Regions from separate parts of the Pseudalkalibacillus sp. A8 genome, predicted to be linked through region 3. Evidence: riboswitches for the same ligand, from Rfam matches in the RefSeq annotation. Region 3 holds a riboswitch; each other region holds the start of a gene.
What was found. A riboswitch is a leader RNA that binds a small molecule or an ion and turns the genes downstream of it on or off. The one in region 3 is predicted to bind thiamine pyrophosphate.
Positions count from the first base shown of each region.

Region 1: it holds a riboswitch for thiamine pyrophosphate, as region 3 does, so the genes downstream of both, thiC (phosphomethylpyrimidine synthase ThiC) here and thiT (energy-coupled thiamine transporter ThiT) in region 3, are expected to answer to the same signal.
Region 2: it holds a riboswitch for thiamine pyrophosphate, as region 3 does, so the genes downstream of both, tenA (thiaminase II) here and thiT (energy-coupled thiamine transporter ThiT) in region 3, are expected to answer to the same signal.
Region 4: it holds a riboswitch for thiamine pyrophosphate, as region 3 does, so the genes downstream of both, ACJROX_RS06085 (SDR family oxidoreductase) here and thiT (energy-coupled thiamine transporter ThiT) in region 3, are expected to answer to the same signal.

Region 1 covers NZ_CP174509.1:1,298,116-1,303,782, reverse strand. The annotation lists gene ACJROX_RS06830 (MFS transporter) at 1-1,297, shown strand, start outside; gene ACJROX_RS06825 (hypothetical protein) at 1,586-1,996, opposite strand; TPP riboswitch at 2,191-2,305, shown strand; gene thiC (phosphomethylpyrimidine synthase ThiC) at 2,447-4,231, shown strand; gene ACJROX_RS06815 (serine protease) at 4,255-4,422, shown strand; gene ACJROX_RS06810 (DinB family protein) at 4,648-5,148, opposite strand.
Region 2 covers NZ_CP174509.1:615,212-620,878, forward strand. The annotation lists gene liaF (cell wall-active antibiotics response protein LiaF) at 1-64, shown strand, start outside; gene ACJROX_RS03225 (sensor histidine kinase) at 61-1,110, shown strand; gene ACJROX_RS03230 (response regulator) at 1,103-1,735, shown strand; TPP riboswitch at 1,928-2,037, shown strand; gene tenA (thiaminase II) at 2,157-2,861, shown strand; gene ACJROX_RS03240 (ECF transporter S component) at 2,858-3,439, shown strand; gene ACJROX_RS03245 (ABC transporter ATP-binding protein) at 3,452-4,888, shown strand; gene ACJROX_RS03250 (energy-coupling factor transporter transmembrane component T family protein) at 4,894-5,667, shown strand, end outside.
Region 3 covers NZ_CP174509.1:2,256,779-2,262,445, forward strand. The annotation lists gene pknB (Stk1 family PASTA domain-containing Ser/Thr kinase) at 1-933, shown strand, start outside; gene rsgA (ribosome small subunit-dependent GTPase A) at 943-1,824, shown strand; gene rpe (ribulose-phosphate 3-epimerase) at 1,827-2,474, shown strand; TPP riboswitch at 2,500-2,608, shown strand; gene thiT (energy-coupled thiamine transporter ThiT) at 2,697-3,242, shown strand; gene ACJROX_RS11740 (thiamine diphosphokinase) at 3,248-3,925, shown strand; gene spoVM (stage V sporulation protein SpoVM) at 4,001-4,081, shown strand; gene rpmB (50S ribosomal protein L28) at 4,343-4,531, opposite strand; gene ACJROX_RS11755 (Asp23/Gls24 family envelope stress response protein) at 4,764-5,126, shown strand; gene ACJROX_RS11760 (DAK2 domain-containing protein) at 5,143-5,667, shown strand, end outside.
Region 4 covers NZ_CP174509.1:1,158,057-1,163,723, forward strand. The annotation lists gene ACJROX_RS06070 (DUF2188 domain-containing protein) at 224-421, shown strand; gene ACJROX_RS06075 (winged helix-turn-helix domain-containing protein) at 631-1,839, opposite strand; gene ACJROX_RS06080 (DUF4931 domain-containing protein) at 1,859-2,647, opposite strand; TPP riboswitch at 2,790-2,891, shown strand; partial or broken gene ACJROX_RS06085 (SDR family oxidoreductase) at 3,058-3,723, shown strand; gene thiM (hydroxyethylthiazole kinase) at 3,759-4,565, shown strand; gene ACJROX_RS06095 (alkaline phosphatase D family protein) at 4,932-5,667, shown strand, end outside.

The sequences.
Region 1 (5,667 bases), 960 kb from region 3:
CCTCCCCCAGATTACAGACGATCTGGGAGGAGAATCGCTCTACGGATGGGCGTTCAGTATTTTTTTGCTGGCTTCGACGATCACGATTCCGCTTTTTTCAAAGCTTGCTGATTCGTACGGTTATAAAAAATTCTTCATACTGGGGATGACGATATTCCTGATCGGATCATTACTATGTGGTCTATCTTCCTCCATGCTTTTCTTCATCATGGCAAGAATGATCCAGGGACTGGGAGTCGGGGCATTAGGTCCTGTGACCATAGCTCTTATCGCAACCCTCTTTTCTATCGAAGATCGAGGGAAAGCGATGGGAATGTATGCAGCCATCCAATTGCTTTCAAATGTTCTTGGTCCTATTCTTGGTGGTATGGTTGCTCAACGATTCGGTTGGAATTGGGCATTTTACATCGTGATCCCATTTAGAGTCTTATCCATACTTTTCATATACCGTTTTACAGATCCGCCAACAGCATTCAATAGGTCACTAAAATATTTTGATTGGATAGGTGCTTTTATTCTTGGCGCTTCTATTGCAATGATGATTCAAGCATGGACACGTCTTGGTGAAACGGGATTCGATAGCATTACTCTGACTTTATTCATAGCAAGTATCCTTCTTTTACTCTTTTTCGTTTTTCAAGAAAAGAAGCATGAAGATCCTGTGATTTCACCAGATCTAATTCGGATCAGGAACGTCCAGCTGGCAAACATCAGTGCTTTCCTAGTCGGTATATTGATGTATAGAGCCATTGCCATATTGCCTCTTTACGCGAATCATGTTCTCGGGTCTGGAGCAGTGAATAGCGGCAAATTGCTCATTCCACTCATGGCAGGCATGGGGCTCGGCGTAATCATCAGTGGCCGTATCATCAAACGATTCAGCTACAAATCGATAAGTGTAGTGGGTTGGATCATGTCCTGTATAAGTTTGGCTGCATTGAGTGTTATGAGTATGATACAGGAGTTCAACTTTATTTCATATATCTTCATTTTCCTTTTAGGATTCGGTCTGGGCATTCTTCTTCCGACATTTTTGCTTCCGGCTCAAAATGCAGTCTCCGAGAGTAAACAAGCGGTTGTCGGTGCAATGGTACAACTTAGCCGGAATAGCGGTGGTGCGATAGGGATTCCAATATTGACGGGACTGCTTGCTATTTCTGATGGTTCAGGCAGATCAGGAGGCTACTGGTTTGTCTTCATGTTCTTGACTGCTAGTACTGTGATCGGACTGATCCTTGGCTTACAGTATAAGGGATCTATAAAGGAAGAAATGAGTCAAGGTACAACAAATCCTTGATAGTACCGGATTTTCTTTAACCAACCGTTCTTGATCACTTGTATTAAACTAAAATAGAATTCTGTCACAAACCTTGAAGTGAGCCATTCCCAGCTACTTCAGGTTTTTTTATGTAGAGCCCGCAATTCAACTACCAAAACATAATCGATATTTCTACACCTTGTTGTTTGAAAAAAATTGAAAGATGGGATTGAAAATTACAAAAAATGAGCGTATGCCCTGATAAAAAGAGATGCCAAAAATTAAAGCACATTCCCTGAAAATACTTCCTGTCTTGATTTGATGAATTCATAGTAAAGGACCGTAATTGTCTGGATAATCAAAAATACCGCAAATGAGTAAGGAAGTATATAACCTTTCTGGAATTGAATGATATCCAGCAATGTAAGAAGCCAATTTACTCCTACCGCAACGAAGCTCCACCCTATTACATACCAAATAAAGTATATTTATTGATATCGAGTGTTCATAAAAATAGACAAAGAAATAACCAAATGGACTGAATAAAACATAATAGAGGAAATCGAATAATTCATAGTTTTGGACATCATTTACCTTATAAAAGTCCATTTGCCCCCCACCTATTGTAAAATCCAACAACATTCCACTCGATAACCCCCATAATAAACTTAAATATGTAATTTTACGAGGTAATCTCTTCGGAAGAAGCCAGACAATGATAAATGTTATTATCAACATAAGTAAAATACTGATTTCATTTTTATCAAAATTTTCCCATAGCATTATGATTCATTCACCTCAAGCTAGGTTTTTTCCAAGCTCTTTGTTTTTGAAGGGTTATTCTATTAAAGTTGGCTAGTATAAAATTATGAATTAACTATATCGCCTTTTATTTTACCGGAATTTCATGTATACTGAAATGCAATTGAATAAGCAATAACTAGGGGAGTCCAATAGTTTGGGCTGAGAGAGAAACACATTAAAGTTTCTTGACCCTTTGGACCTGATCTGGATCATACCAGCGTGGGGAAGTTAGATATAACCTCTTTTATTGAGATGATACTTCTACATATGAAGCCGGGTCCATGCATTTTTGGGATCCGGCTTTTTTATGTTCAGCTTTCATCTCATGCCGTTGTCTTGTTCTGGATCTCGTCCTTTAAATCATAACAAAGGAGAGATTGATTAATGTCAGCAACCTCATTGAATGAAAAAAACATTTCCATCATGTCAAGTTTCTCAGGTAGTAAGAAAGTTTACGTACAAGGTTCAAGACCTGATATCAAGGTTCCGATGCGCGAAATTGAATTGAATCCGACAACAGGTTCTTTTGGTGAAGAAGAAAATCTGCCAGTACGTGTCTACGATACAAGCGGTCCTTATACGGATGATGATTATTCAGTAGACATTACAAAAGGCCTTCCTTCACTTCGAAGCAGATGGATACATGAACGGGGCGATGTTGAAGAATATCAGGGTCGAGACATAAAGCCTGAAGATAATGGTTATCGTGATAAAGATGACCCTCGTGCCAACCATAACGTATTTCCTGGTTTAAAACGTAACCCATTACGTGCAAAGAAAGGAAGAAATGTTACACAGCTCCATTATGCAAAAAAGGGAATAATCACTCCAGAAATGGAATTTATCGCATTAAGGGAAAATATGGATCCCGAATTTGTACGGGATGAAGTCGCAAGAGGCCGGGCGATCATACCCTCTAATATCAACCATCCAGAGACAGAGCCTATGATCATAGGACGTAATTTCCATGTTAAAATCAATGCGAATATTGGAAACTCAGCTGTTTCTTCTTCCATCGAAGAGGAAGTTGAAAAAATGACTTGGGCGACACGCTGGGGTGCTGATAATATTATGGATTTATCAACAGGGAAAAACATTCATACAACCCGGGAATGGATTGTTCGAAATTCAGCCGTTCCTGTCGGTACCGTTCCTATTTATCAAGCTCTGGAAAAAGTTAATGGTATTGCTGAAGACCTTACATGGGAGATTTACCGCGATACCTTGATTGAACAAGCTGAGCAAGGTGTTGATTACTTCACCATTCATGCGGGTGTCCTTTTACGATATGTCCCGTTAACAGCGAAACGTTTGACAGGAATTGTTTCACGGGGCGGTTCAATCATGGCACAATGGTGTCTATATCATCATAAAGAAAGCTTTTTATATACCCACTTCGAAGAAATTTGTGAAATTATGAAAACTTATGATGTTGCATTCTCTTTAGGAGATGGTTTACGTCCTGGGTCCATTGCAGATGCGAATGATGAAGCGCAGTTTGCAGAACTGGAGACTCTTGGGGAGTTGACACAGATTGCATGGGAGCACGACGTACAGGTCATGGTCGAAGGTCCTGGACATGTGCCGATGCATCTTATAAAAGAAAACATGGATAAACAACTTGAAGTTTGTAAGGAAGCACCATTCTATACCCTTGGACCTCTTACAACTGATATAGCACCTGGTTATGATCACATTACCTCTGCTATCGGTGCAGCAATGATTGGTTGGTATGGAACAGCCATGCTTTGTTATGTCACACCAAAGGAACATTTAGGCCTACCGAATAGAGATGATGTTCGTGAAGGAGTCATTACCTATAAAATCGCTGCCCATGCTGCTGATCTGGCAAAAGGACATCCAGGTGCACACAAAAGAGATGATGCCTTATCAAAAGCTCGATTTGAATTCCGCTGGAGAGATCAATTCAATCTATCCTTAGATCCTGAAAGAGCATTGGAATATCATGATGAAACTCTACCTGCGGAAGGTGCAAAAACAGCACATTTCTGTTCAATGTGTGGACCAAAATTTTGTAGCATGAGAATCTCACAAGATATTCGTAATTATGCGAAAGAAAACAAACTTGATACGAAGGAAGCGATTGATAAAGGTATGAAGGAAAAAGCAGAAGAGTTTAAGCAATCTGGAGGTAGTATATATCAGTAACTTTCTGAGGAGGTTATATTACGGTGGATGCTCAAAAAATCGAAGAGGAAATTAATCAATACAAAGCTCATCTTGCTTTTTTAGAGAAACGTCTAATAGATTTACAGCAAAATTGTGATCATCATTTTCAAGGTCATCAAAATTATGAAAAATGTCTAAAGTGTAATAAAGTCAATGTTTTATATTATTGATATGTGAGATTCAAGAACCTTGTCTTATTAAAATTAAGGCAAGGTCTTCTTGTTTTCATAATCCATAATGGGTGACGAGCCATTACAAGATGCTCATCACTCGCCCCCCCTCTCATGGAATAACTCTTAAAATCGGGTAAGTCTAAATCAATTCAATAGTGACCCATTCATCGTATATTTTCCTTGTAATCTATGAATATATGTTCCAATTCAGCACAATTTTCATTAAGATTCCGATTTCACGTTTAAAATGTTAGGTTCAATGAGGTCCGTATCCGGCGGGATATACCCGAGTTGTCTTCCTATTTTTACAATTTGCCCTTTATGGTGAAATTCGTGTGTGACGGTATGCGTAAAAAGCCATAATGCGGTAAACTCCGCACTACCACCACGCTTAAAGGAAACGTTAATGGTGTGATCCCATTCGTCTTTAAATTCATACAGAAATTCATGAACAAGGTCATCCGTTTTTCTAAAAACCTCGCGCATTTCTTGTACGTTGTTAACGGACTCCTTTTTTATTTCGGGTAGTGATTTTCCAAGGGCTCGATTTCCCAACCATACCCGATAACAATCGGCTACATGAACGTGAAGACTGCAAATAGAATCTCCACCAAATGTCTCAAGCTCTTTCACATAATCTGTTGGTGCCAAAGATTCACAATAACGAAATAATGATTCCCTTGTGCGTTGGATCCAATCATACTGGCTTACGAATACATCCATCTTCCCGCTCTCCTTTTAAAAATGATTTTTGACTAATCTCCTCATAGGTTAAATGATGCGTACATTAAAAAATTCCCATTGTATATATTCCATAAATAAGGAAGTAATCCTTTGGAGAGTTTCAATACCTTTCCTTTAAATCGGAATGACTTCTTATTGGATAATAACCTCATTATTAAAAAAGGCAGACATTCGATTGGCTGCCTTTTTTTACCTATACGAAAGTCCCCATAGTTAACAAGTAAAATTCAGGCTTACTGAAAGTTGGGTTTCGACGGTTTATATTTCCCTATCACTACCTGATGGAACCGATTCCAACTCAATTGTATTTATAACCTTCTGAGTGTTCAACCTGCTGTTTCTATCTTATTTCCTATCTTTTCACCACCATTCAACAAAGTTTTATAGTTTCCAGAAATCAACTAAATCTATTGGACCATATTATGTCAATAAATGTCGGGATTTTATAAATTCACAGAGAAGGAGTCTTTTTAAGATAATAGAATAGGTATCGTGCAA
Region 2 (5,667 bases), 1.6 Mb from region 3:
GCATCATAAAGTGAAAATCATCACCTCAATGGTAGTCGGAGATCTTGAGGTGAAGCGGACATGAATATCATACAGCGTCAGGTCCTGCTTGGTTTAGCCGTATCTTTAACACTTCTCTTTTTTATGGTAGGTGTGTTTTTCTTCGCTTTTCCGTTGAATGATTGGTCACTCCTGTGGTCGCGGAAAATTTTGGACTTACCGTTTATCCTGTTTGCATTCTTTGTCAGTATTTTGATCGGCATCGTTTTTGGTTTTAGTTCAGGGATGTACTGGAGAAAGCAGCTTGAACATGTGGTAAGTGCCCTTGCTCAAATCGGCCAAGGACGACCAATGGAAGCAGTGAATGTCAAAACCAAAACACAGGAATTTGATGAAATTTGGTCATCATTGGAAAAAGTTCAACATCACATATCAGAGCAGACGAAGTTATCTCAAAAGCTCGCTAATGAAAAAGCGGAAGATCAGGAGAAGCGGATCCAGAAGGTCGTTTCTGAAGAACGGAACCGTTTGGCCCGAGAGCTTCATGATTCAGTCAGCCAGCAGTTGTTCGCCGCATCGATGCTGATGTCTGCTGTGAATGAATCGAATGAGGGAGCCGATCATGGAGAGCGGAAGCAGCTGAAGCTTGTCGAGGAGATGATACATCAATCCCAGCTTGAAATGCGGGCGCTTCTTTTACACTTAAGACCAGTTGCGCTGAAAGGGAAAACACTTGAAGAAGGCATCAAGGAATTGCTGATGGAGCTATCACAAAAAGTTCCGCTTGAGATCGATTGGAAGCTAGAATCGATTCCTTTGAAAAAAGGTGTGGAGGACCACTTGTTCCGGATTTTACAAGAATCGGTGTCCAACACGCTTCGTCATGCAAAGGCAAACTCACTTGAGGTGTTATGTATCGAACGTGAAGGGACCGTCCTGATGCGGGTTGTCGATGATGGAGTCGGCTTTGATGTGGAATCGAGCAAGGCAGGTTCATATGGACTGCAAAACATGCATGAACGTGCTGTAGAGCTGGGCGGGACGTTGAAAATCATCAGCGTGCCGAACAAGGGGACACGGCTGGAAGTAAGGATTCCTGTCATACGAGAGGGGGATGAAAACGATGATTAGAGTATTATTTGCAGATGATCATGAAATGGTGAGGATCGGTGTAGCGGCTTATCTGTCGAATCAACCGGATATCGAAGTCGTCGGTGAAGCAGGAGATGGCGGGGAAGCGGTCGATCTAGCTCTTGAGCTGCGCCCGGATGTGATTCTGATGGATCTTGTCATGAAAGAGATGGACGGGATTGAAGCGACGAAACAGATCATCGACCAATGGCCTGAAGCAAAGATCATCATTGTGACGAGTTTTCTTGATGATGAGAAGGTGTATCCGGCACTTGAAAGCGGAGCGACGAGTTACATGCTGAAAACCTCGAAGGCAAGTACGATTGCTGATGCGGTCCGTGCCACATATCGCGGGGAAATGGTTCTTGAGCCTGAAGTGACAGGTAAAATGATGACGAAAATGCGTCGTGGCAATGTACGGCCTCCTCATGAAGATTTGACGAACCGGGAACTCGAAATTTTGATGCTGATAACGGAGGGTAAGACGAACCAGGAAATTGCCGATGAGCTGGTGATCGCGTTGAAAACAGTGAAAACCCACGTCAGCAACATCCTCGACAAACTTGAAGTTCAGGATCGAACACAAGCCGTCATCTATGCTTTTAAAAATTCGCTCGTGAAGTAGGCGCTAGATGGACATGTCGTGACAATTTTCATTTTGGAATCCTATCGCGATACCCAAATCGCACCCCCAGACCTCCAATAGCAGAAAAAATCGCTCCGGTAGCGATTTTACTGGATGAAAATCTTCTTTCCTGAAAAATCATTTGACTTTTTGGCTATACATGTTACGATTACATCGAAAATACTATACAAGACGATCCACTAGGGGGGCCTTCTCGTAAAGGCTGAGATTAAAGTGTAGCTTTAAGACCCTTGGAACCTGATCTGGTTTATACCAGCGTAGGGAAGTGGTGGTTAGGGTTACATAACGACTATGGACCGATTCTACACTCAACCAACCACTTTCTTGAAAAAAGAAAGTGGTTTTTTAATTGAAATAATTGCAGAATCGTGGGTCGTCTGGAAAAAGGAGAGGAATATACATGTCTTTTTCAAAGCACGTAAGGAAAGCAGCAGATCCGATCTGGGAAGCGAGCTTTAAGCATCCTTTTGTAACAGGGATCGCTGATGGAACACTCCCGCTTGAGAACTTCCGGTATTACGTTCTGCAGGACGCCTACTATCTGTCCCATTTTGCGAGGGTTCAATCGTTGGGTGCAGCGAAATCACCGAACATTGAAACGACAGCAAGCATGGCGTCCCATGCAAAAGGTACTTACGAAGCGGAGTTGTCATTGCATGAGAATTTTTCGAAACAACTCGGGATCACAGACGAAGAACGGTTCACCTTCCAACCAGCACCGACAGCGTATGCATACACATCCCATATGTACCGTGCGGCGCAATTTGGCCATCTCGGGGATATCATCGCTGCGATTTTACCGTGTTACTGGCTTTATTATGAAATTGGTGAACGACTCCAAGGATTCAAACCTGATGAACCGATTTATCAAGAATGGATTGCCGCGTATGGCGGGGAATGGTTCCGCGAGCTTGTAGAGGAACAGATCCACAGATTCGACCAGATCGCTGAAAACGTGACGGAGTCGGACCGCGAACGGATGAAAGAGCATTTTATCATCAGCAGCCAGTATGAATTTGAGTTCTGGGAAATGGCCTACACCTTACAAAAATGGCCGATCGACCTCCAACAACACGCAGGAACAGGAAAGGGTGCAACATCATGAACAAAGGTCTGAAGCTGACAGATATCCTCGTTACAATCGTCATAGCCATCGGGTTCGGAATTGTTTATAAGCTGTGGGGTCCGCTCTATTACCTTGTAAAACCACTTGGGCTCCACATCGATCAACTGATTTATGGAATGTGGTTCATGGCAGCTACCGTTGCGTTCCTCATCATCCGTAAACCAGGGGTCGCTTTCCTGGCAGAAGTCGCTGCCGCATCCGGCGAGTTCCTGGTCGGATCCGAATGGGGTCTTGAAGTGCTGTTATTTGGTGTCGTGCAAGGGTTGTTTGCTGAGCTCGTCTTCATGGCATTCCGGTATAAGCGCTTTGATGTTACGGTTGTGAGTCTTGCGGCAGTCGGTTCAGCAATCGGTTCAATCATCATGGATTATTACAAAGGCTATATCGAGGATCTTGCTTTGTGGAACCTCAGCCTTTTCCTTGGTTTCCGTATCATCGGGTCGATTCTTATAGCAGGAGTGGCTGCCTATTATCTCGTGAAAGCGCTCGAAAAGACCGGGGTGACGAACCTGGTGCGCCCGGCATCAAAGAAAGATTACGATGCACTCGATCAGTAGCGGGGTGATTCGATGATCCAACTTGAAAATCTCCGTCTCAAGTTTCCGGGTGACGAACAGTTGCTTTTCAAAGATTTATCGCTCCATATTGAAAAAGGGGAAAAAGTCCTTTTACTTGGACCGTCCGGCTGTGGAAAATCGACCTTGCTGCAAGTCATGTCGGGTATCATCCCGAAATCGATCGAGGTTCCGATGAAAGCTGATCAAATCCAGAAACCCGTATCCTGGGGCTATGTCTTCCAGGATCCAGATTCGCAGCTTTGTATGCCTTATGCAGACGAGGAGCTGGCTTTCGTTTTCGAAAACCTGCAAGTACCGCGTAAAGATATGCCCGACAGGATCAAAACACTTTTAAAAGCAGTAGGGTTACAACTGGCTGATCCTCATACCAATATCCATACGCTGTCTGGAGGGATGAAACAGCGGCTGGCGATCGCTTCGATTCTTGCTCTCGAGCCCGATGTCTTGTTTCTGGATGAGCCGACAGCCTTACTCGATCCTCAAGGGACTGAAGAAATTTGGGAAACAGTCAAAGCGATCAGCACGGATAAAACCCTGTTGATCGTGGAGCATAAGCTGGATCATGTTCTAGATCTGGTCGATCGTATCATCCTGTTCAATGGAGAGGGCGAGATCATTGCAGATGGCGAGAAGGATTGGGTCCTGAAAAATTACCGGAAAACGATGAAGGAGCAGGGTATCTGGTATCCTGGCGTTTGGCAGGACTATTTAAGCGGCCGACCTTTGAAAAAAAACGCAGTATCCAATCAGGAAGTTGTGCTTCATCTCAACAATTTTAAAGGTTACAGGAAGAAGAAGCCTTTTATCTCAGTAGAAAAGGCTACGGTTCGAGCAGGAGAGTGGATTGCAATTGTTGGTGAAAATGGAGCAGGAAAGTCCACGCTGTTACACGCGCTCATGCAATTTATCAAGACAGCAGGAATGTATGAAATTCACGGCAACCCAATTAAAAAGGGAAAACAGATTGCAAATCATCTGACCTTCGTCTTTCAAAACCCGGAGTTCCAGTTCGTGACCAACTCGGTTTATGAGGAAATCGCTTATGGATTGAGGCTAGAGAAGCTTGACGAGGTGGTCATTCAAAAGAAGGTGCTCGAGCTGCTTGATCGCTTCCGACTCATTCCATTTCAAAATCATCACCCCTATCATCTCTCGATGGGACAGAAGCGAAGATTGAGTGTCGCCGCTTCGATTGTGAAGGGCCAGCCGATATTGCTGTTGGATGAGCCGACGTTCGGCCAGGACTCGCAAAACACATTCGCGTTGTTGGAGATGCTTGAAGATTATCGGAAGGCTGGCGTTACGATTCTCATGGTGACGCATGATACCAATATCGTCGAGCATTTCGCTACCCGGGTCTGGACAATTGAAAACGGATTACTGTCACGTGACGTCCACATAGAGGTCAGGGAGCATGCACATGCCTAGGAGGGATGGAAATGGATCTTAACTTTAATGAAACCTGGCTTCATAAAATCAATCCGACACTGAAGCTGTTCACCATGATGATCCTCTTCATCTTCGTCCTTTTTGTGCATCAGCTCAATTGGCTGATCAACCTTACAATCGGAGCCTTGATTTTGCTCTGGTTCTTTTCCGGCCATCCGAAAAAGCGGATCAGCCTTCTGTTGATTCCGTTTCTGATCATTTTCATTTCGACTTCCTCCTCGATGATTTTGTTCGGGAAAGGTGATACGACATGGGTGAAGTGGGGTCTGGTCCATATTACGGAAGAGAGCTTTTACAGAGGCTTTCATCTCGGTTTCAGGGCATTGATTTTTGCAACGCTTGGTTTGACCTTCGCGCTTACCACGCGTCCCGTCAACTTGTTTTATTCATTGATGCAGCAGGTGAAGCTGAATCCGAAGTATGCATATAGCTTCATGGCGGGTCTCCGGTTGATCCCGATCATGGTCGAGGAATTTTTGACGATCCGGAATGCGATGAAAGTAAGAGGCGTCCAACAGCAGAGAGGACTTCGAGCATTCTATTTTAAAATCAAGTCCTACTCGATTCCGTTGTTATCCCAAAGCATCCGACGGGCGCACCGGATCGCGGTCGCAATGGAAGCCAAACGTTTTACAGGGGTGGGAGGACGGACCTACTACTATAAATTGGGGTTCTCGGTAAACGATGGTATATTCGTTGCTTACCTTGGCGTAATTATTCTATTAGGTTATTATCTTTCGGTCGTTTGGCCGCTCTTC
Region 3 (5,667 bases):
TACGAAAAAATAAAGGATGCTGGGCTCAATTCTGAAAAAGAGGAGCAGCCAAGCTCTGAGGTGGAAGAAGGGCATGTCATCAGGCAAACCCCGACACCAGGAACAGCCGTGAAGGAAAATGCGACGGTGAAACTAATTGTCAGTTCTGGCCCTGAAAAGTTTGAAGTAGAGAACTATGTAGGCCAAGGAGAAGACGATGTGAAGCGGACGAAGGTTGAGGATCTTTTCAAACGGGTCGATTATCCAACAAAAAGCAGTGAAGATGTTCCCGCTGGACAGATCATCGAACAAATTCCGGAAGCAGGGGAAATGGTCGTGCCGGGCCAAGAAGTTTTGATTTTATATGTCAGCAGTGGGCCTCCTCCATTTGATCTTGCAGACCTATCAGGAAAGTCACTTGAAGAAGCAAAAACGTATGCAAATGAAAATGGGCTCAACTTAAAAGAAGCTGAACGGGAGTATTCAGAGGATATTGACGAAGGGAACATCATAAGTACGAATCCGAATCCAGGTGAAACAGTGAGGGCTGGTGATGAAATTACCGTGACCGTTTCAAAAGGTGTACCAGAGCCAGTCACCATCAAAGATATGGTGGAGATAGAATTCAGCGATGATGATGCCGGTAGCGATGATGATGCCGGTAGCGGTGATGGTAATGGAAATGGAAATGGAAATGGAAATGGAAATGGAAATGGAAACGGAAACGATAAGGAACGAAAGAATGAACCGAAACAGGTCCGGATCGTGACGAATGACGCGAACGGGGAGCAAACGATTGTCGATAAAAAAATCTCTGAAACAGAAATGTTCGAAATCCCTTTGACCATAAAGTATAACGGTGAAGGTAGTTACAAAGTCTATGTAGACGATGAAGAGTATTATAATGAATCATATACGTATGAAGAAGCGAAAAACTTTCAGAATGGAGAGTAGATGAACTGCATGCCAAAAGGAACGATCATTAAAGCATTGAGCGGGTATTATTATGTGAAAAGTGAAGAAGAAAATGAAATCTATCAATGCCGAGGAAGAGGGAATTTTCGAAAACGAAAGTTGACACCTCTTGTTGGTGATGAAGTTGTATTTGAATCGACCAACCAGACAGACGGTTATGTTATGGAAATCTTCGAACGGAAGAATGAACTGATCAGACCACCTGTTGCAAATATTGACCAGGCACTTATCATTTTTTCCGCACGCCGGCCAAGCTTTAATTCGCTCCTTTTGGATCGGTTTTTAGTCCATATTGAAGCGAACGATATTCTTCCGGTTATTTGTGTTAGTAAACTTGATTTATTGACAGATGACAAGGAAATCGAAAAAGAGTTGGAGGTATACCGTAAGATCTGCTACCAAGTTATCGAAACTTCTTCTTTGGAACAAAGAGGATTAGGAGAGGTAAGAGCACTTTTTGAGGATAAGGTAACGGTCATTGCAGGCCAGTCAGGTGTCGGTAAGTCGACATTGTTGAATGCATTAAACCCTGAATTAAACCTGGAAACCAACGATATTTCTGATCATCTTGGAAGAGGGAAGCACACAACAAGACATGTCGAACTGATCCCTTTTGGAGAAGGGCTTGTAGCAGATACTCCTGGCTTCAGCTCACTGGATTTCATCGAAATCGAACCAGAGGACTTATCAATCTACTTTCCTGAAATGAGGGATCGCCGTCCGGATTGTAAATTTAGAGGGTGTACCCATATATCAGAACCGAAGTGTGCAGTAAAAGAAGCTTTGGGAAATAACGAAATCTCTCAATTCCGTTATGACCATTACGTACAATTTCTTCAAGAGATCAAAGACCAAAAACGGAGGTATTAGTCATGACTAAAATTGCACCATCGATCCTTTCAGCAGATTTCTCCCGGTTAGGAGAGGAAATAAAAGATGTTGAGGCAGGGGGAGCAGACTATATCCATGTCGATGTCATGGACGGACACTTTGTACCGAATATTACGATTGGACCGTTGATTGTCGATGCAATAAGACCTATCACGGATCTTCCACTGGATGTCCATCTGATGATTGAAAACCCTGACAAATACATTCCGGAATTTTCTAAAGCAGGTGCGGATATCATTTCTGTTCATGTGGAGGCTTGCCCGCATCTGCACCGTACAGTAAATTTGATCAAAGACCATGGTAAAAAAGCAGGAGTTGTTCTCAATCCTCACACACCAGTCAGTATGATTGAACATGTCATTGAAGATGTGGACCTTGTTTTGCTGATGACTGTGAACCCTGGATTCGGTGGTCAATCTTTCATAAACCGGGTTCTTCCGAAAATCAAGGAAGTTTCTGAGCTTTGTAAGGAAAAAGGATTGGAAATCGAAATTGAGGTTGATGGGGGTGTCAATCCAGAAACAGCTAAGTTATGCCGGGAATATGGTGCGAATGTGCTGGTGGCTGGATCTGCTATCTACAAAAAAGAAAACCGGAAGGATGCAATTGACGCCATCCGTGGTGTATAATGATTTAGAAATAAAAATATAGTAATGAAACCACTAGGGGAATCTCTTGAAGAGATTGAGAGTGGAGTGTATGCTCCTGACCCTGAGAACCTGAACAGGATCAAACCTGCGGAGGGAAGTTGGCTTTCAAGTGATTTATATTTGATGAAAGCAACTGTATCCCTATGCAGTTGCTTTTTAATTGTTCAGTCAAGGGTTCTTTACTGTAAGGGGAGAATAGAAATGAGAAATCGTAATTTATTGATTGCTGAAGTTGCAATTATGGCCGCTTTAGGGATTATACTAGGATTTATTAAATTGAGCGGTCCATGGGCTTTTGGAGGTTCAGTATCGTTGGAGATGGTACCTATTTTTATCATGGCTTTTCGTAGAGGGTTATTTGCTGGGGTATTGACTGGGATGTTGATCGGTCTATTGCAATTATTGATCAATCCGTATATCTATTATTTCTTACAGGTCATCCTAGATTACCCATTGGCATTTCTAGTCGTTGGATTGGCTGGCCTTGCAAGACCGAAGTGGAGCGATTCATTCGGTAAGAGAGTATTGTTGATCATTGCAGGTACCTTTATTGGAAGCATACTCCGCCTTACAAGCCATGTCATTTCTGGGGTGGCATTTTTCGCTGATCAGGCACCTGAAGGTACACCAGCATTTACCTATTCCTTCATGTATAATTTTTCTTATATTGCACCGACATTTATTCTGACAGTGATTCTATTAGTTCTTTTATCAAAAACAGCTCCTAAGTTGGTTCATGGAGAGTGACCTTATTGAAGACGATTTGTTTAGTTTCTGGAGGACCTGAATATCTTCTGCCCGATCGGCTCCAATTGGATGATGCATTGTTTATAGGGGTGGATGAAGGGGTCCTTTACCTTCAAAAAAGAGATATAAAGCCAATAGCCGCCTTCGGTGACTTTGATTCTATTTCAGGTGAAGAATTTACCAGACTTCAAGAAAAACAAATGGAACTCTATACATTCGAATGTGAAAAAGACATGACAGATCTGGAACTGGCACTAAGATGGACGATAGAACAAAGGCCAGAAAAAATCATTTTATATGGCGCAACAGGCGGCCGTTTGGATCATGAATTGATCAATATCCAACTCTTGAAGGTAGGTTTGGAACACAAGATAGAGGTGGAGATTGTAGACCGGGATAACATCATCGTGATGAGGAGTCCGGGGTCATATACAATTGAAGCGAGTCATGAATTTCCGTATGTTTCTTTCCTTCCATTTTCCCCGCTCGTAACAGGCATGACGCTTGTTGGTTTTCGTTATCCGTTGGAGGAGGCGAAGATAGAATGGGGATCGACCCTTTGCATTTCAAATGAGCTTGTAACAAAAAAAGGTACTTATTCATTTGATGACGGCATAATTATGATGATAAGAAGCAAAGATCGAGATGGAAAATTACAAACTCCGGGTACTATTTCTAAGTAGACGAATATACTTAAATAGAATGTTAAATTTCCGAAGGGGAGTCTTCTGGAAACTAACGTTGGAGGAGGCGGAATCATGAAATTTTATACCATCAAGCTGCCAAAGTTTTTAGGCGGATTCGTTAGGGCGATCTTAGGATCATTTAAAAAAGGGTAACAAAAAAGCACCAACTCAGGTGCTTTTTTGTTTCATCATTCATGGAACTGCGTTGGTACGGAAAACGGGAAGATACGTCGTCCATCCTGATTATCTTTAAAAATGAAAGAGAAAATGGAACAAATTAGAAAATATCTTTAAAAAATCAAAAATATCTTTAAAACAAGCAAATCATCTTTAAAACGCGCACTAAACTCGAATACCACCATAAAAAAGGACTGGCTCATCATAAGAATGAACCAGTCCTTTTTCTGCTTTTGATCAGACACGTTCTACTTTGCCTGACTTCAAGGCACGAGCAGATACATATACACGTTTCGGTTTACCGTCAACAAGAATACGAACTTTTTGAACGTTCGCTCCCCATTTACGTTTAGTAGTGTTCAACGCGTGAGAACGCTTGTTTCCAAAGTTTGTCTTCTTACCAGTAACAACACATTTTCTAGCCATGATTGGTACCTCCTTTATTGCAAATAAGAAAATTGAATAATCTCATTTAGTAAACTTTTACGAAAACACTACATTATAGTAGCATGAGATATAGAAGAATGCAACAATGTTTATCAAGTTTATTTACTTGACACACCTAATCTTGATTCCATGATATATTCTTTCAAAATGAAGGATATTATAGTAAAATGACACTAGCCATAGGTCATTATAATCCAAGGGAGGATTCTGCATGTCTATAGAAATGAAAACAAAGTACGGAGAAATTGATATTTCTAACGATGTTATTGCTACAATTGCAGGTGGAGCTGCGATAGATTGTTATGGTATTATCGGAATGGCCTCGCAAAAGCAAATTAAAGATGGCATAACTGAACTTCTAGGCAGAGACAATTTCAGCCGTGGAATTGTGGTGCGGCAAGAAGAGGATGAAGTACACATAGACATGTATATCATCGTCAGCTATGGAACGAAAATTTCTGAAGTAGCTCACAATGTACAAACAAAAGTGAAGTATACGCTTGATCAGATGCTCGGACTATCAGTAGATTCGGTCAACATTTTTGTTCAAGGCGTGAGGGTGACGAACCCGTAACGAGGAGGAAGGATTCGTGACAGTTAAGAAGGTAGGCGGGAATAAACTTTCCCAAATGTTCATTTTCGGAGCGGACAACCTGAACAAAAACGTAAAAATGGTAGACGCTCTAAATGTTTTCCCAGTCCCTGATGGGGATACTGGTACAAACATGAATTTGACTATTACGTCAGGTGTTAAGGAAATCAAAAATATTACAACTGATGATGCGAGCAAGGTTGCAACTTCTTTTTCAAAAGGATTGCTCATGGGGGCACGAGGTAATTCAGGTGTCATCCTGTCCCAGTTGTTCAGAGGCTTTTCAAAAGCGATCGAAGGTAACAGCGAAATTGACACGAAACTGTTTGCTGAAGCTTTTGAAGCTGGCGTAGGAACTGCTTATAAGGCAGTAATGAAACCGGTGGAAGGGACGATCTTGACCGTAGCTAAGGATGCTGCCAAAAAAGCGACGAAAGCTGCTCGTAAATCAGACGATATGGTTGAAGTCATGAAGCAAACATTAAAAGAGGCAAAAGAATCCCTGGAACGTACCCCGGACTTA
Region 4 (5,667 bases), 1.1 Mb from region 3:
AGATTGTCTTAGTTATATTAATCTATTTTTCAACAAAAAGGAATATGAAATATTTACACAAATGGTAAGAACAAAGATCCAATCAACATTTCGTGAATTAAAAACGCAGAAAAGAAAAAGCAGGGGGCGTTGTAAATGATACAGAATGCTTAAAAATCTGAGTTTTAAAAATAGGATGAGCGGGAAGGGATGGGTAAACCGAAAAATTCAGGAGGGAGTTGGCATGAAACACTATAGTATAGTCCCAGACCGTGATGTGAACGGCTGGTTTGTGAAAATCGAGGATACTGCGCCTGCAGATCATTATGAAATGAAATCAGCAGCGGTTGAATACGCAGAAAAAATTGCGAAAGAAAATAAACCGAGCAAACTGTCAATTCTTGATAAAAACCTAGAAATCGAAGAGGAAAGGACATATTGATAAAGGGGACCAGAACATTGCACAAAAGCTGATGTTCGGTCACCCTTTTTTAATGATGAGAAAACTTGGCTTATTTTTGGTTTTGGATTATCTTTAAAAATAAAAGCTATAACGAGAAAAATCTGAAATTATCTTTAAAAACCTGGGAATAATATCTTTAAAAATTACAAATTATCTTTAAAACTAAGAAATTATCTTAAAACCGGCGATTACATCTTAAGATCCGATTGGTCGACGTGTATATCCTTCGCACCGTTAAAAGCGGCGAAAGCTTCAAGCGCATCGCGGATCGCATGACGCAACTCGTTTGTTTTCTCCACCCAAGGTTCCAGCTGCAGCAACCGGACGACCAATACTCCATTTTTCCGGTCGATTTGCGGATCCATCCTTCCGATCAGGCGGTCTCCATATAAAATCGGCATCGCATAGGGGCCATATTTCCGTTTAGCGCGTGGAATATAGATCTCCCACTTATAATCGAAATCGAACAAGTCTTTGATCCGCTCCCGGCTCCATAACAGATTATCGAGAGGCGATATGAAGGTGACAGTACCGCCGGAAAATTCCAACGACTGGTCATTGCTCGCAAACCTTTCAAGCTCATCCAAATCTTCAGCTAACATGTAATACTGCCGTTCGGCTCCATCGATTTCAAGAGGAATGACCGTTCCATCAGCAACTCTCCGCTCAACTTCTGCGCGACGTTCCGCAGCCTTCAATTTTTGCCATCCGAACCTGAAGTCACGTGGATCAAAGACACGATACGCCCTGAGATATTTCTCAATCAGCATCTCCCGGGCAGTCGCTTCATCCATTGCGCTAGTATTGTCCAATAAATCCGGGCTGATCGACCCCTCTGTAATATCAAAATAACGCTCTGTACGTTCTCTTTTTACAACTCGGATGATTCCCGAATCCAACAACAGATTCAGTGCAAGCGAGGTTTCTTTCGTCTTTGGGAGCTTGTTATCCCAGTAGCCATGGACTCGTTTTTCCGATTGGAAAGCCCGGGAAGGAAGCGGTCCTTCGGATCTCAATTGCTCCATTACTGTGTCGACCACAAGCCCCTGTTTTTCTAACGACTCAGCTACATTTTGTTGGATCCGGATGCGGGTCGGTTCAAACATAGGGAAATCCTCCATCGGAATGACGCAGGCAGCATTCGCGAAATACTCGAATACTTTTCCTCCCGCTAAGAGATCATCCAGATGCTTTGGTTCATACCCTGGAATACGTGCACCCAACACTAAATGCTGATTTCGTTCCACGACAGACACAGGATCAAGCTGCACACATTCAAGCTTCTTGATCATTTGTAATGCGGAGGAAAGCGGACGATCCGCCCCCAATAAAGCTTGTTTAGATAAAAGGAATCTCCGAAGTGCGGATTTTTCCACAGGAAATTTTGGAGATGACATAATTAGCCCCCCGAATCGTTTAGAAAGAATACTTTTGAAAATCCTCAATCAGAACAAATGGATCGCTGAATACTTGGCGAAAACCATATCCGACAAAAAGCGGGGTTGTGGGATATCGAGGGATGATCTTGATGAATATCTTACCCAGCCAATGGTAGAAAAAGAGATTATAACTTGAGCAGCCTTGGCCATTATAATGATGAAGAATATAGTGTACGGTTTTCTGGATATAGTCCGCAGCCTGGTCGATTCCGGCGAGATCATCATTCATGACGATATTGAATTCGGTAAAACCGATCATAGGCATTGTTGATAGATTCAGTTGGACACCGTTGGAACAATGGATTTCATCTCCTATAAAATAATCTTCCTTCAGGTTTTCCCGGTAATCTACATCATTGAAGCCTATGATCTGCATATGCGGGTGTCGGACAGATCCTCCCGACAGAGGTCCATAGTTTTTAAAGAAAGAAACGGATTGATAGCTCCCTTGTTCCTCCATCTCCAACCATTTCTCGACTCCAAATCGAATCAATTTAAAAAGATGCGGCTTAGAATACTCGGATAGTTCAGATTCACAATCATCCGTTTCGATCAACACTGTCTGAAAAGCATCCTGTACGACGGGATATTTGTTTTTCACAAGGATGATCGAGTCCTGTGTTTCCAATAATTCCGAAAGGCCTTCTGTAACACAAAATGGGCAAGGTTTCTTCTGGTGGATGTTGTTCGGCTTTTTACGGGCGATTGATTTATCGAACTTTAGAATCGTTTCTTTTTTCATAGTATCACCAACGTGTTTATTCATATTAAAAACGTCTTCTACCTAATTATACGGCTGATCAATTCGGTTCGTCTATGCTGAGGCATTTTCTTTTCTTTTATTAAACCACCGACTCAGAAACTATGACCCTATCGATTTCTATGATGAATTTTTTAAATTCAAATAGGTTGAGCACTAGGGGAGCATGGATTGCTGAGAGGAGTGGATACTCTGACCCTTCGAACCTGATCTAGGTAGAACTAGCGTAGGGAAGTGGCTTTTTGCAGATTAATTATTAAAAGGTCACTAAGATATCTGGTGATCTTTTTACTTTTAACAAGCTTTTCGCAAAAGCTTAGGTTTTCTTTATGAAAAGATTATGAAGGAGATGTTTTGATTGGATATCCGGGAACAGGTCGTTTTAATTACAGGAAGCAGCAGGCCTTGGGGCTTCAATTGCCAAAGCTTTTGGCAGAGAGGGTGCAAGAGTAGTAGTCAACTACTTTAGAAATGAAGGAAAAGCGAGACAAGTTGTTGAAACAATCGGTGAGGATAGAGCGATTGCCATTCAAGCAGACATTAGACAACCTCAGGAAGTGGAAGCAATGTTCCATAAAGCTAGGATCATTTTAAAAAGCCGATCACAACCATCGTGAACAATGCATTGGTGGCCTTTAGATTCGATGCTGTCAATTAAGAAGAGTGCAGACATTTTCATGTGGGAAGACTATCAGACCCCATTTGAAGGTAGCGTTAAAGCAGCCCTGAATACAGTGAAAGCAGGCAAAAAAGATATGTCGGAGCTCAGGTTCGGCCGTGTCATCAATATTGGGACGAACCTTTTCCAAAACCCGGTCGTTGCCTATCATGAATATAACACGAGCAAAGGAGCACTCCTTGCTTTTACAGTCAATATGGTTTCTGGTGGATTATTAGAAAAAACAGATGCAAGTGCGGTTACACCTGATGAAGTATTTGCGATAATAATAGAAAACACACCACTCCAAAAAGTCACTACCCCCGACGATGTTGCGGATTCGGTCTTATTCTTCGCGTCTTCCTGGAGCAGGGCGGTCACTGGACAAAACTTAGTGGTCGATGGTGGATTGGTCATGAACTAGTTGTAAAAGTAGACAGATAGAGGAGTTGATAGAGAATGGATAAAAACGTTATTACCAACACATTGGATAAAGTCAGAAAGGAAAAGCCCCTGGTGCATAACATCACGAATGTGGTAGTGACGAATTTCACCGCAAACGGTCTGTTAGCTTTAGGCGTGTCACCTGTCATGGCTTATGCGAAAGAGGAAGTTGCAGATATGGCCAAGGTTGCAGGGGCAGTTGTTCTCAACATCGGTACTTTAGATGAAACTGTGGTAGAGTCGATGATCATTGCTGGGAAGGCGGCGAACGAGCATGGTGTTCCCGTTATTCTCGATCCTGTAGGGGCTGGTGCTACACCTTACCGGACAGAGACAGCGCGGAAACTTTTAAAAGAGATCGATATCTCGATCTTACGAGGGAATGCCGCAGAAGTAGCCAATGTGATCGGAGAAAGATGGACCATCAAAGGTGTGGATGCCGGGGAAAGGAACCGTGATTCTGTAAAACTAGCACGAACTGCTGCAGAGAAGCTGGGTCTTGTGGTAGTGGTTACTGGAGTAGATGATGTCATCTCCGATGGCGATAAGGCTTATGTGGCACGGAACGGTCATTTTATGCTCACGAGAGTCACAGGGACAGGCTGTCTGCTAAGTTCAGTGATCGGAGCTTTTTCGGCAGTGGAAAAAGATTTGGTCAAGGCCGCAACGTCGGCTGTAGCAAGCTATGGTATAGCAGCAGAGATGGCAGCTGAACGAAAAGGGGGTGAGGGACCAGGAAGTTTCCAGGTTGAATTCCTGAATGCCCTCTCACAGGTTTCCGCTGAGGATATCGATGAGATTGCATCAATTGAGGAACGATAACAATTTCTTCAGTTTTTACGTTTGTTTCGTCATCGATGGACTTACTTGTCGAAACAAGACTCCTTAACGGGTAATTCTTTTGTAAATAAACGATAAAGGTATTGTATATGGAAGAAGGTTGGATAATACTGCGAATGACTTACCATTCTGCAAGTAACATGTCCTATATAATCACCATTAAATTCCATAATGGAGTGAAAATCGAACCCTAAAATGAATCTTGATACGTTTCGGTAGTCCATTAGTAGGTATATTTATGAAGATTGTCTATTTCATTTTTAAATGAAGTTTATCAGAAATTCATACTGGTTTTACCTAACCTCCTTATAATCCAAGTGTACCAACATACTGAAGGGAGATTTTCTGATGAACCGAAAAGATTTGTTCCAGGATTCTGAAAAATTATTGCACCGATCTATGAACCGGAAAGACTTTTTGGATAAGGTGAGTAAAATTGCAGTCGTCGGTTTGGGTATGACACTGACACAGCCCTTGAACAATTTGAGAGTCGAAGCTGCTCCTCAATTTACAAGTTATCCTTTTACTTTAGGTGTCGCTTCTGGTGATCCGTTATCTGACAGCGTGGTACTGTGGACAAGGCTTGCCCCGGAACCACTGAATGGCGGTGGAATGCCGAATTATAATGTACCGGTCCAATGGGAATTGGCTGAGGATGAAGCTTTCCGGAAAATCGTGCAGCAAGGAACGGAGCTTGCAACCCCTGAACTCGGTCATTCAGTACATGTAGAAGTTGGTGACATGGAAGCGAATAAACAATACTACTACCGCTTTAAAGCAGGTAACGAAATCAGTCCGGTCGGGAAAACCAAAACACTGCCTGCACCGGGCCAACCTCTATCCAAACTGACTTTCGCTTTCGCCTCCTGCCAACAGTTCGAGCATGGATACTACACCGCTTATCGGCATATGGCAGAAGAAAAGCTCGATCTTGTGTTCCATCTCGGCGATTATATTTATGAATACGGCCCAAACGAATATATCTCCAAAACAGGTAATGTACGTACGCATAATGGTCCGGAAATCATCACGCTCGACGACTACCGGAATAGACTGGCCCAATATAAAAGCGACAAAGACTTGA